4 regions of the Pseudoalteromonas piratica genome follow, and region 2 is predicted to be linked to each of the others. Evidence: predicted binding sites of a transcription regulator. Region 2 holds the regulator's gene; each other region holds the start of a gene.
The links. Region 2 encodes LexA, which represses DNA repair genes until DNA is damaged. Its sites were predicted from a motif close to TACTGTATNNNNATACAGTA; they were not measured.

Region 1 (3,197 bases), 640 kb from region 2:
TGCTTTTTCTCTGGAGTTAATATTTGGGCGAGTTTATCAAGAGTTTTACAAAGTCGAGAATTTGCCATCGGCTCGAGAATGAAATCAAATAAATCAAATTCAAACGCTTTTGCTGCATCGATGCGATTATTTGAAATAAGTATTATCTCGGTTGAGCTAGCCAGAGACTGCAATGTGAGCCAATCTTTTTCCTGAATTAGTTCGTTTTGTATAAAGAGCACTTTTGCACTGGTCTCTTTACAGGCTTTTATTAACTTCGTAAAACAAGATTCAACATTAGCCAAAGAAAAAAGCGAGTTATCGATTTGCTTTGATATTTCGTCTTTAAATGTTGGGTCGCTATGACCAATTACAAGATTAAATCTATCCATTTTATCCACCTAATTACGATGCCTTTCGTATTTAATATTACGAAAGTTGTCGTAATAGTCAATGAATAATTGTAAATGCTTATTGATGAATGGATTTTTATATTTTACAAGAGTGGGGCAAATGTCTTTGCCCCGTTGATTTGGTTAGTGTTTAAGTTGGTTTAAAGCATTCTCGCCCCAACCAGTTAACAGGTTATTCTTGAATACAAGCGGGGTACATTCATCTTTTGTGGTTTTACCGTCTGAATGAATAGAGTTTGTCGCATAATAAAGTACACGAAACTCAGTATCACCCTGTTTTACTAATTCAGAAAAACTTGGCGTACCTAATTTATTAATCACCATTTGGTACTCTTTGCCGAGTTCCATATTTGCAATTACTTTGCGATTTTTTTCGTGTGTTCTTTCCCAGCTAGAAGTGTGGCTGCTTTTGCCTTCACCGCCAACGGCAACAACACAGCCAGTTAATAATGGAAGAGATAGTGCAGATGCTAAAACTAAGTATTTCATAAATGTCCTTGAAAATAATTCGAGTATTATAATTTTTCTTTATGTAGCAGAAAGGGTGCCAATAATGAATTTTTATAAATATCATGTGCTTATATTTTAGTTGGGTCGTTTTAATAGTGAAAAAAACTAAAAAATAGTAACTTTGACTAAAAATAAAAACTTGCTGGTTCTTATTTAAATGGGTCATAATAAAACTGTATAAATAAACAGTGTTTCTATTTTGAAAAAATTTATTCATATCGATATGGATTGTTAATGTCAACATAAAACATAAAAAATGTTCGTTAAAATTTTTAAGTTCATTGTTTTTGCTGGGTTTATGGGTTTTGGTTTAGCGTACAAAAATGCACGTACATTAATTTCGTATTACTCAATATTTCTATTTCAGGCTCTATATGCAGAGAAAGATCGCGCACATTGATATGGATGCATACTATGTCTCGATTGAAGTCAGAGACAATCCATCATTAGCTAATAAGCCAGTCGCTGTTGGAGGCAAATCTGATCGCAGAGGGGTTCTTTCTACCTGCAATTATATCGCAAGACAGTATGGTGTCAGTTCGGCAATGCCAACAGGGTTAGCTCTCAAAAAGTGCCCTGATCTTGTTGTCGTTCCCGGAAGAATGGAAGTGTATAAAGAAACCAGCCAAATCATTCATGGCATTTTTGAAAAGTACACAGATAAAATTGAGCCTTTATCACTCGACGAAGCTTATTTAGATTTATCCGAATCCGCACTACATCAAGGCTCTGCAACCTTGATTGCTCAGGAAATTAGGGAGGAGATTCTAAAAGCTACAGGTTTAACTGCATCAGCAGGGATTGCACCGCTCAAATTCGTCGCTAAAGTAGCTTCAGACCTAAACAAGCCAAACGGCCAATGCACAATAGCACCAGATCAGATTTGGGAGTTTTTGGAGACATTACCGTTAAAAAAGATCCCCGGTGTGGGCAAAGTAACTTTTGAAAAGCTTAAGGCACTTGGATTTGAAACTTGCGGTGATATAAGGCGTTCTGATGAAGGATTCTTAGCAAGTAAGTTTGGGAAATATGGTCACGTATTGTGGAATCGTAGTCACGGAATAGATGATAGAGAAGTGCAAGTAACGCGTATAAGGAAGTCTGTTGGGGTTGAAAGAACTTTTGAGTTTGATATTAGTGAGCAGAGTGAACTTGAAACCATAATAATTGATAAATTACTACCTGAATTAAAGCGTCGTTCATCAAAGTACCTTGAGACTCGTGCTATGAATAAGCTTGGCGTAAAGGTTAAATTTAACGACTTTCAACAAACAACAAAAGATCAGAAAGCTAATGAGATTAGCTTAGATTTGTTGAAGGTACTGTTATCAGAAGCAATTATTAGGGGGCAGGGAAAGCCTGTTAGATTGCTTGGAATTCATATCGGGCTACAAGAACCTGAAGAAAATAGCGTGCAGCTCGGTTTAGGGTTTGAGTAGCACTTCTCCTTATCATTAATAAATATTCAATAAATATTATCTATTTAAAAAGTATTTTAAAATTATTATAGCTATCTTAAAATATGCTAATTGGCTACTCAGAGAAGCCTGTTCCCACCATAGCGAACGAAATGGATATACTCTGGCTTTTAAAAATGTAAACACACTCAAATAAAAAGCAAAACAACGCAGGTGCTGTGGGCCTAGTGTTGTACTGTTTTGGTGTATTTATGTCTTTAGAAACGGAAGAACTGCTTAGTAATATAAAAAGGCAGTCTAAGCGACTGTCAAAAATTTTATCTTGTCCGCTTGGGCAAGCCCAAGAAAATCTAGCTATTTGTATCTACCAATGTACTAGCTATAGTGACTTTTTAAATAAGGTCCAGTCTGGTTCTTTCGAAAACCCCTTATTAGCCTTGACAGCATTGTCGCCCCAATCAGAATTATTTTTATCAAAATTATTAGCCAACAACCTAGATAGAATACTTGGAAATTTTTCAAAAAAATTTCCCGGTTTAGATATCAACGAGGAAATGGTGGTTTCCCTGTTTGGGCTTGGCTTTGAAGAGTTCAACGCCAAGATTTCAAATCAATAATTGTACAAATACGTAACTTGTTTTTTTATTTTTGGCCGATATCATTTAGATAAAGGCTGCGCGGACAGCCTACGCCTACGCATATTCTCAATATGAACAGTGAAGCGGAGCATCCGTAAAAATTAGTGATTCAAATAGTCAAATAAGCAATGTGTTTGTAGGCCATTGTTCGTTTGCAGTATTGTTTGGAGAACTAAATGATTTCACTCTATCAGCTAAAAAATAAACTAAATAAACAAGCTAAAGATTTCTCATTACTT
Region 2 (3,197 bases):
CATATGGCTGCGGTGACAAGGCATGTAGATTATTTCATGTCCTTTATCTGTAAGTTCTTGAATGCGCTCAGGGTTGTTTACTTCAATGCCATTGTAAAGCTTAGTCCAAAGCCAAGTAAGGATTCGCTCTAGGACGCCAATCATGGATTCATTGTAATTAGCTGCAATTTCATCAACCAGCTTTATCGCATTTTGGCGCGCTTCAGCGATCGAAATGTTTTTACTTTTTGCTTCTTCCTCAATTGCGGCTTTGACAGAAGCTGATGCAAGTAACCCTTGGTATAGTTGATCGCGTGAAGGTAGTTTGGGGCCAAGTGCAGCTAGCTTTTGACGTTTAAAATGCACACGTGCAACGCGAATGAGTTTATGCGGTAAATCGCTACTTTGTTTTTTACCTGTAAGTTCAGAAAGTTGTAATGGGCGGCTAAAGCGAATTAAATTGTCGCGACCAGATAGTAAAACAACAAAGAGTTTGCGTAACCAGCTCGGGGTTAGAGAGCTTGATAGAATGGTGCCGAGACCTGGCTTCTCTTTACCAGGATTACGTCCCCATAAAATGGTGACCGGTATAACCTGTAAGTCATCAACATCAGATTGTTTTAATGCATTAAAAATATTTTCACTGATTGACAGGGCTGGGCTTTCTTTTTTTACCGAACCGATCAAGGGTGAACGGTGATGAATAGGAATGTAACGTGGAACCTGATGCTCACCAATTTGTTGGTTGATTTGAGGGTCGGGCAGCCCTAACTTTTTACACGTTGTTTGTAACGCAGCAGCATCAGCAAAGGAATTTAATAAGGTGATGTAAACGGTTGGTTTATTTGCGTCGATACCAAGATTATCTAAAGGGTGTTCGGGTACAATTTTTGAGCGCACAAAAAGCTTATTCATAGCATTTGCGAACAACTGAATCACAGCACTAACCAAATTCATAAAACCAACCTAAAACAAAAAGGGGCGCTAGCATACCAGTTAACTTAAAAAGATTAAATAACTGGTCATGCCAGAAGAAAAATAAAGCAATCTGGCTAAAGTCCAATGTGCTATTTACTTTTAAATGCAACAAATTGCTTTGCGAAAACTAAATCTTAAGCATAGTGCTAAATATCAAAGAATTAAAAGTTGCGAAATAGCATTAACTGTATATACTCACAGTTATCTGTACTGTATGGAAAACCAGTGAATGAGACCATTAACTAAGCGCCAAGCGCAAATCCTAGAGCTTGTTAAAGTATTTATAAAAGATACCGGTATGCCGCCTACGCGTGCTGAAATAGCCTCTACATTAGGCTTTAAGAGCGCCAATGCTGCTGAAGAACACCTAAAAGCACTTGCGAAAAAAGGGGTCATCGAAATGGTACCTGGGGCAAGCCGTGGTATTCGTCTTGTTGAAGAAGAGGAACCGGAACAATTAGGTTTACCATTGGTTGGTCAAGTTGCAGCGGGCTCGCCTATTTTGGCGCATGAGCATATTGAAAGCCACTATCAAGTGGATCCAAGCTTATTTAATCCATGTGCTGACTTTTTGCTTAGAGTTAAAGGTGAGAGTATGAAAGATATCGGCATTATGGATGGCGATTTATTGGCAGTACACAGAACACCTGTGGCAAATAATGGGCAAGTTGTCGTCGCGCGTGTAGATGAAGATGTGACCGTTAAACGTTTCGAAAAAGCGGGTAAGCAAGTACTGTTGCACGCCGAGAATGAGGCTTTTGATACAATCAAAGTCGACTTAGAACATGATCACTTTAATATTGAAGGATTAGCCGTTGGCGTGATCCGCAATGCAGATTGGATGTAATGATACACCTAATTACTATGGCTAGAGGCTTTAACCACTAGCCATATAAACAAAGCAAACACTTCTTAACTTCATTTTTAGTTTCCTTCCCTTGCTTAAAAAAAAGCGCTAACCCATAGATTTATAAAAAATTTATCTTAAATTTGACTTGCGTAAAAATTAATCGTTTACTAGACCTTAGTAGTAACCTTTGTTTTCTTATAGCTGTGTGCGGGCTTTGAAAACAAAACATAATAAAGAAAATGGAGTGATGCTGTAGTGCGTCGTGTGATCTAATCACATTAACTTTCACTGACCATTTCCTAACAACATAATAATAATTAGCAAAGGAGCGAGCATGAGGTTAGTTAAGCTATCCTTATGGTTACTATTGAGCTTTCCTTTTTTAGCAGTTGGGACGAGTCAATATAACTTACCTGTTGGGGTGACGGACATCAGCCGTGATGTCTATGAGCTCCATATGACCATATTTTATATCTGTTGCGTAATTGGATTAGTCGTATTTGCCGTGATGTTTTGGGCAATTATCCATCACCGTAAATCTAAAGGGGCAGTACCAGCCCAATTCCATGAAAGTACAAAAGTTGAAATTTTGTGGACAGCAATTCCATTTGTCATTTTGATTGCGATGGCTGTGCCGGCAACCAAAACATTGATTGCAATGGAAGATACCACAAAAGCGGATTTGACCATCAAGGTTACAGGTTCGCAATGGAAGTGGCACTACGAATACCTTGACCACGATGTGTCATTTTATTCAGTACTTTCTACACCGCGTGAGCAAATTACCAATCAAGATGAAAAAACCGAAACTTATCTGTTAGATGTAGATAAGCCACTCATTATCCCGAAAGGAAAAAAAGTACGCTTCTTAATGACCTCTGATGATGTGATTCACTCTTGGTGGGTGCCAGAGTTTGCGGTTAAGAAAGACGCTAACCCGGGTTTTATTAATGAAGCATGGACACGAGTCAATGAGGCGGGTATTTATCGCGGACAGTGCGCTGAACTATGCGGCAAAGATCATGGTTTTATGCCTATTGTAGTCGAAGTTAAAGAGCCCAATGAATTTGAACAATGGCTCGCAAATGCGCAGCTAGAAAAGGCGCAGGCCGCTGCTGCAGAAAAAGCATCATTAAGCGTCACGCTTTCCGAAGATGAGTTAATGACACTTGGTGAGCAAGTCTATATGGCAAATTGTGCCGCTTGTCATCAACCATCAGGTATGGGGTTGCCAGGTGTATTCCCTGCTTTAAAGGATAGTCCAATTGCAGTCGGCGATATTAAAGCACACATCGACATTGTTGTGCATGGTAAGCCTGCTACGGCAATGCAAGGCTACAGTAAAATGCTGTCATTAAAAGAACTTGCTGCGGTAGTGACTTACGAGCGA
Region 3 (3,197 bases), 1.4 Mb from region 2:
GATTTACACGTTTATATCTCACGAAGTTAACAGCGGAGAAAGTAATTAGCCAAATCTAATAAGTTTGTTTTTTATTTAAAAGATAGCATTCATAGCCGTAACGTGAATGTATCAAATCTCTTAAAAGGTTGTTGTCGAACTTAATATACAGGTATCTAGTTTGATTACAATCACTAGGAAGTGTCACTTAATATAGCTTGCAAAATTCACTCGCGCATCAAAGCATCTATTTTTAAACGCATATTATCAAATTAATGTGCCAAAAAAGGGTGTAGAAGCATCGATAATTTGAGACCGATACTAATGAATTATAAAAGCACATCTGATTTAACATAATATACATTATGAGTTACTTTGATTCATCGTTAACCTAATCCTAATAATCATCATAGCTTTAAAACTTAGCTAGTATCACGTACCAATTTTAGATAAGATCTTATGCAACTGCTTATTTTAAAATAAGATATTCCTTTAGGTATGTACCAATCGTTGTTTCGATTTTCATTATTCATATTACTTCTTGTTAGCAGTATTTCTTTAAATGCAAAAACGCTTAGAGTTGCTTCTGATTATTGGTGCCCATTTATTTGTGATAATCGGCATGCTCCTGGTATTTTAATTGAAATCATCAATGAAATTGCCCTTAATAATCAACTGTTACTTGATATTCAAATTATGCCATTATCGCGTGCACTTAAAATGGCTACTCAAAATGAAGTCGATATTGTATTAGCACTGACTCAACAGCATATTTCCGAATTTAACTTAAAGCGTTCTAATGCAACGTTTGGTGGTTGGTACAATGATTTTTATACTTTAAATCAAGCTGCTAATCAGACTTCAAAGCAAGCCTATACCGTTCCGTTTATTTTTAATAACAATCATCGTATTGGTGTAATTAAAGGATACCATTACGGTAATAAACTCGAAAAGCTCTTAACAAAACAACCTGATAGTGTTTATTATGCAACAGGAAACGCGCCACTGAAGCGAAATATTAGACTGTTACAAAAAGGTCGAATCGACTTTTTATTAGATTCTCGTTTCAATCTAAATTATCTATTGTCAGAACTTAATTTGCACAATATCGTTCGTGTCGCGACTGAGGGTAATTTAACACCTCTCTATATTGGTTTTAATGCACAATTCAATGATCAAGTCATCACTCTTTTTGATAACGGTATTGCCCAATTAAAAACAGATGGCAAGCTCCAACGGATCCTGAACCAATATAATACCGAACCTTGGTATGATACTAAGCACCTATAATTAACGGCTTTTAGTACAGTTCATCCAACAGCCTCGCTGTTATTTATATCTATTTAAACGCCCAGTATATTGATTAATAAGTGTATATTTTAAAGGTGTTAAAAACTTTTACAGGTTAGCAATCTAGTACTACCTAATTTTTCAAATTTACACTAAACTGTATATTTATACAGTTATTTTGATGTTTGCAAATTTGTGAAAGTTGTACCAATAAAAATTGAAGCTGGCATTACTGGGTTTGAGTCCCCTGCTGCCGAATATCAAGAGCTTGGATTATCTCTTGATGAACTGCTGATCCAACACCCTAACGCCACTTTTGTCGGTGTGGCAACAGGTGACTCTATGGTCGGTAGTGGTATTTTTGATGGTGATATTTTAATTGTGGATCGCGCACTTGAACCTCATCAAGGGGATGTAATTGTGGCTAATTTCAATGGCGTATTCACTTGTAAAATTTTTGATAAACAGCGAGGTATGTTGATATCGAGTTCACCACACTACTCGCCAATTTTAGTGAGTAAAGGCGATACATTTCAATATGAGGGTGTTGTCAGTACATCAGTTCGCTTACATCGTGCCCGCAAGGCGTTATTTTAATGTTTGCGCTTGTAGATGCGGTATCGTTTTATGCCAGTGCCGAAAAAGTATTTGATCCTACTATTCGTAAGCGCCCAGTAGTTGTATTAACGAATAACGATGGCTGCATATGTGCCGTTTGCCCAATCGCTAAAAAGCTTAACATTCCTAAATTTGAACCCTATTTCAAAGTGAAAGCCCAACTGGATAAATATAATGTGGTTGTGCGTTCATCTAATTATGAGCTTTATGCTGATCTCAGTGCCCGCATGATGAACGAAATAAGCAGGTTTAGTGACAACCAATATATTTATTCAATTGATGAGTCGTTTTTAAATTTTACCGGCTTTAATCATCTTATCAACGACTGGAATGAATATGGCCACACCATTCGTAAAGCTGTATGGCGTAAAACTAAAATCCCTGTTGGCGTAGGTTTTGGCCCTACGGCAACACTTGCAAAAGCTGCCAATCATGCAGCAAAAAAACTACCCGGATTTGATGGTGTAGCCGTCATCAATAATGAGCTGTCTCGTAAACGCATTCTGAAACTCATGTCTGTAGAAGATGTGTGGGGAGTTGGTCGGCGAATTAGTAAAAAGCTAAAATTAATGGATATCCACACTGCGCTTGATTTAGCAAATCAACCAGCCAAATTAATGCGTAAGCAGTTTAGTGTGGTGCTTGAACGTACAATTAATGAGCTAAATGGCACACCTTGTTTATCATGGGATGATGTAAAACAGAAAAAAAAAGAAGTGTACTCCACCCGTTCGTTTGGTGAACGTATTACCGATCCTCACTCTTTACGTGCAGCCTTTGCGGCACACTGCAATATTGTAGCCCGTAAGCTCAGAAAGCAAGGTTCACTTGCAAAACGTATTGTGATTTTTGCCCACAGCTCCCCTTTTGAAGATCATTACTATAAGCGCAGCTTTATTTACGAGTTTCCTGTAGCATCAAACGATGTCAGCGTATTTTCCAATGCGGTTAAACACCTATTCTTAAATATTTATAGCCCAAATGTACGCTTTCAAAAATGTGGTGTTGGGGCTATTGAATTAGAAGATGAAATGTATCGACAAGGTGATTTGTTTAATCTCTCCCAGGATAAACCTGAGCTCATGAAGTGCTTAGATACGATTAATCAACGTTTTGGTAATGACACGCTTAAGCTTGCGAGTGAAAAGCAAACCTCTTTTTGGCGCATGCGACGTGAGTTTTTATCCCCAAAATATACGACCCGTTGGTCAGATATTCCTAGAATAAAATGTTAATGGCAATTCGCAATTAAAAAGGTCTAGGGTTAATAGTAAAAAAAGCCTCGAAGTTTGCTGTGTCAGTGAATTTAA
Region 4 (3,197 bases), 230 kb from region 2:
TCGTAAAAAATACAAAGTGATTGCTATTACCAATGGTAATGTCGATGTAAGTCAATTTAACCTAAAAGACAGCTTTGATTTAGTATTACAAGCAGGGCCTCATGGCAAAGCCAAACCAGCAAGCGATATGTTCGATTTAGCCTGCCAGCAATTAGGTGTAAACCTCAACGAGATTTTGCATGTGGGTGATAGCCTTGATTCAGATGTGCAAGGCGCGAATAATGCTGGCTGCTATAGCGTTTGGCTAGAAAATGCTTTTGTACCTTACCGATATAATGGATTAGCACACCTCGATATATCTGACATTTTTGATCTAAGAAATTTTCTCTAAGCTGTGGTTTAAATACCAAACAAGCTGCTGCACCAAAAGTATTTAAGCACTGTACAATCTAATCACGATAAGCTGTGAGGAAAATATTGCTTCCTTACAGCACGTTAAATTACCACTCATCACTTTGTCTAACTCATTTTCAAATACTTCAGTACATTAGCCAACAATGAAAGTAGTTCAATTAGGTAAACGACACTATGTACTCAGAATGGAAGTTTCAATTAGCGCAACACGAAATTCGCATTACAAACAATTGGTTAACAGGGTTGAAATTATACGTTGATGGAAAGCTAAAAGGTAAAAATAGATTTCCAATTGCGCTCGGTACCCACACATTTATAAAAACCGAGCTCGAAAATTTAGGCACTTTAGAGGTTATTCCATTTGCGCTGTTTACTGTAGAGGTATCTGTAAAATTAACTACAGAAACTGAAAGCCTGCTTGTTTACTCTTCCCACGAACGTTTATCGCTAAATACGCAGCGTTATATTAATCAATTAAATAGCTAAAGGATTTAGTCAATGGATACATTGCTGTACTTAGTGGGTTTTGGACTGTTGTTTTTCTTTATTTTTGGTAGCGAAACGCTGATTTCAATTTATCGAGAAAAACAACAAATGCAACATATTGAAAATATCATTGCCACCTTACCTGAAAATGATCGGGTACAATTCGCTAGAGAATATCTAGATGAGCGTGCAACACAACTTAAAAAAACAGAAAACCCTTTTTATGGCTTCGAATCGGAATACGAAAAGTAACTTAATAGCCTAAACTCCGTTTAGATAAAACCCTGTTTATAAAAACAGTATTCTATTTGGTATTAAATCAACTCCTGTTATACTTTTGCCAATTTTGGTAAAGAGTTAACTTCGATGGACGTTTCTGAATTATTAGATGGTTTAAATGACAATCAACGCGAAGCCGTTGCCGCCCCGCTACAAAATATGCTGGTGCTAGCGGGCGCAGGTTCAGGTAAAACCCGCGTACTTGTCCATCGAATTGCTTGGTTAATGCAAGTTGAGCATGCCTCACCTTACAGTATTTTTGCGGTAACCTTTACCAACAAAGCAGCCAAAGAAATGCGTAGCCGTGTTGAAGCAACGCTTAAGGCGTCTGTTGGCGGCATGTGGATTGGCACTTTCCACGGCTTATCCCACCGTATCCTTCGCGCCCATCATAAAGAAGCAAACCTGCCAGAATCATTTCAAATTCTCGACACTGACGATCAGGTTAGGATGATCCGTCGCTTAATGAAAGCAATGAATATTGACGAGAAGAAATGGCCGGCCAAACAAGCGGCTTGGTATATTGGCGCTAAAAAAGACGAAGGTTTACGCCCTAAACATATTCAAGCGTTTGACCCTAATGAACAAATGATGCTACGTATTTACACCGCTTACCAAGAAGCATGTGACCGTGCAGGTTTAGTTGATTTTGCCGAAATTTTACTGCGTTGTTTTGAATTATTACGTGACCAGCCAACTTTACTTCGTCACTACCAACAGCGTTTTCCGCATATGCTGGTAGACGAATTCCAAGATACCAACACCATTCAATATCAATGGTTAAAGCTAATTGCTGGCAAAAGCAACAAGATCATGATTGTCGGGGATGATGACCAAAGTATTTATGGTTGGCGTGGCGCGCGTATCGAGAATATTAAACAGTTTATTAGTGATTTTGATGCACAAACTATTCGCTTAGAACAAAATTATCGCTCAACAGGTAATATTCTAAAGGCGGCAAACCATTTAATCGCCAATAACTCCGAGCGTATGGGTAAAGAGCTGTGGACTGACGGCAATCAAGGTGAACAAATTGGTGTTTATGCCGCTTATAACGAACTTGACGAAGCCCGTTTTATTGTTAGTAAAATTAAGGCCTGGTTTGAACAAGGTAATGCTCTGCAAGACTGCGCCATTTTATACCGCAACAACGCCCAGTCGCGTGTACTGGAATCTGAATTAAATATTCAATCACCGCGAATCCCTTACCGAATTTACGGCGGTATGCGCTTCTTCGAACGTCAAGAAATCAAAGATGCCTTATGCTACTTACGCATTGTAAATAACCGCAATGATGACGCGGCATTTGAGCGAATTATTAATACCCCAACGCGCGGCATTGGCGATCGTACTTTAAGTCTTATTCGTGATTGCGCACGTAGCGAATCATTACCACTTTGGTACGCAGCAAAAACCTTACTTGCAGAAAAGCATTTAGCCGGGCGCGCTGCCAATGCGGTTAATTCATTTATTGAACTGATCGACCAGATTGAAGATAACATTCTCGATAAATCGTTAGATAAACAAACCAAATACGCCATTCAAACATCAGGCCTAATGGCGATGTATATGGCAGAAAAAGGTGAAAAAGGCCAAGCTCGCGTAGAAAACTTAGAAGAATTAATTAACGCGACTAGCCAATACGAATTGCCAGATGAAGAAGAGTTTAGCTCACCGCTTGATGGCTTTTTAGCGTATACCGCACTTGAGTCAGGTGAGGGGCAAGCAGACGAACATGAAGATGCAGTACAAATGATGACACTGCACTCAGCCAAAGGCTTAGAGTTCCCATTGGTGTTTATGGCAGGCGTTGAAGAGGGTATGTTCCCATCCCAACAAAGCCAAGAAGAAACCGGCCGTTTAGAAGAAGAACGTCGCCTGTGTTATGTAGGCATGACACGTGCCATGCAAAAGCTTTATATTTGTCACGCGGAAAGCCGCCGTTTATACGGGCAAGAAAAGTTTCACAGTCCGTCACGCTTTATTCGCGAATTACCGGAAGATTGCTTGGATGAAATTCGTGTTAAAACACAAATTACTAAGCCTAAAACCACAGGCCGTTTTAGCAATACCATCAG

Region 1: the regulator LexA is predicted to act here: its motif matches at 1,074-1,093, upstream of dinB (DNA polymerase IV).
Region 3: the regulator LexA is predicted to act here: its motif matches at 1,425-1,444, upstream of umuD (translesion error-prone DNA polymerase V autoproteolytic subunit).
Region 4: the regulator LexA is predicted to act here: its motif matches at 1,123-1,142, upstream of uvrD (DNA helicase II).

Annotation. Positions count from the first base shown of each region.
Region 1 is NZ_CP009888.1:3,102,315-3,105,511, reverse strand. It holds gene OM33_RS14345 (LytR/AlgR family response regulator transcription factor) at 1-371, opposite strand, end outside; gene OM33_RS14340 (DUF3192 domain-containing protein) at 516-881, opposite strand; gene dinB (DNA polymerase IV) at 1,277-2,341, shown strand; gene OM33_RS14330 (hypothetical protein) at 2,572-2,937, shown strand; gene OM33_RS14325 (hypothetical protein) at 3,135-3,197, shown strand, end outside.
Region 2 is NZ_CP009888.1:541,540-544,736, reverse strand. It holds gene plsB (glycerol-3-phosphate 1-O-acyltransferase PlsB) at 1-936, opposite strand, end outside; gene lexA (transcriptional repressor LexA) at 1,187-1,804, shown strand; gene coxB (cytochrome c oxidase subunit II) at 2,142-3,197, shown strand, end outside.
Region 3 is NZ_CP009888.1:2,324,787-2,327,983, forward strand. It holds gene OM33_RS10810 (substrate-binding periplasmic protein) at 478-1,269, shown strand; gene umuD (translesion error-prone DNA polymerase V autoproteolytic subunit) at 1,465-1,866, shown strand; gene OM33_RS10820 (Y-family DNA polymerase) at 1,866-3,122, shown strand; gene OM33_RS10825 (hypothetical protein) at 3,136-3,197, opposite strand, start outside.
Region 4 is NZ_CP009888.1:769,500-772,696, reverse strand. It holds gene OM33_RS03440 (HAD-IA family hydrolase) at 1-331, shown strand, start outside; gene OM33_RS03435 (hypothetical protein) at 529-840, shown strand; gene OM33_RS03430 (hypothetical protein) at 853-1,092, shown strand; gene uvrD (DNA helicase II) at 1,207-3,197, shown strand, end outside.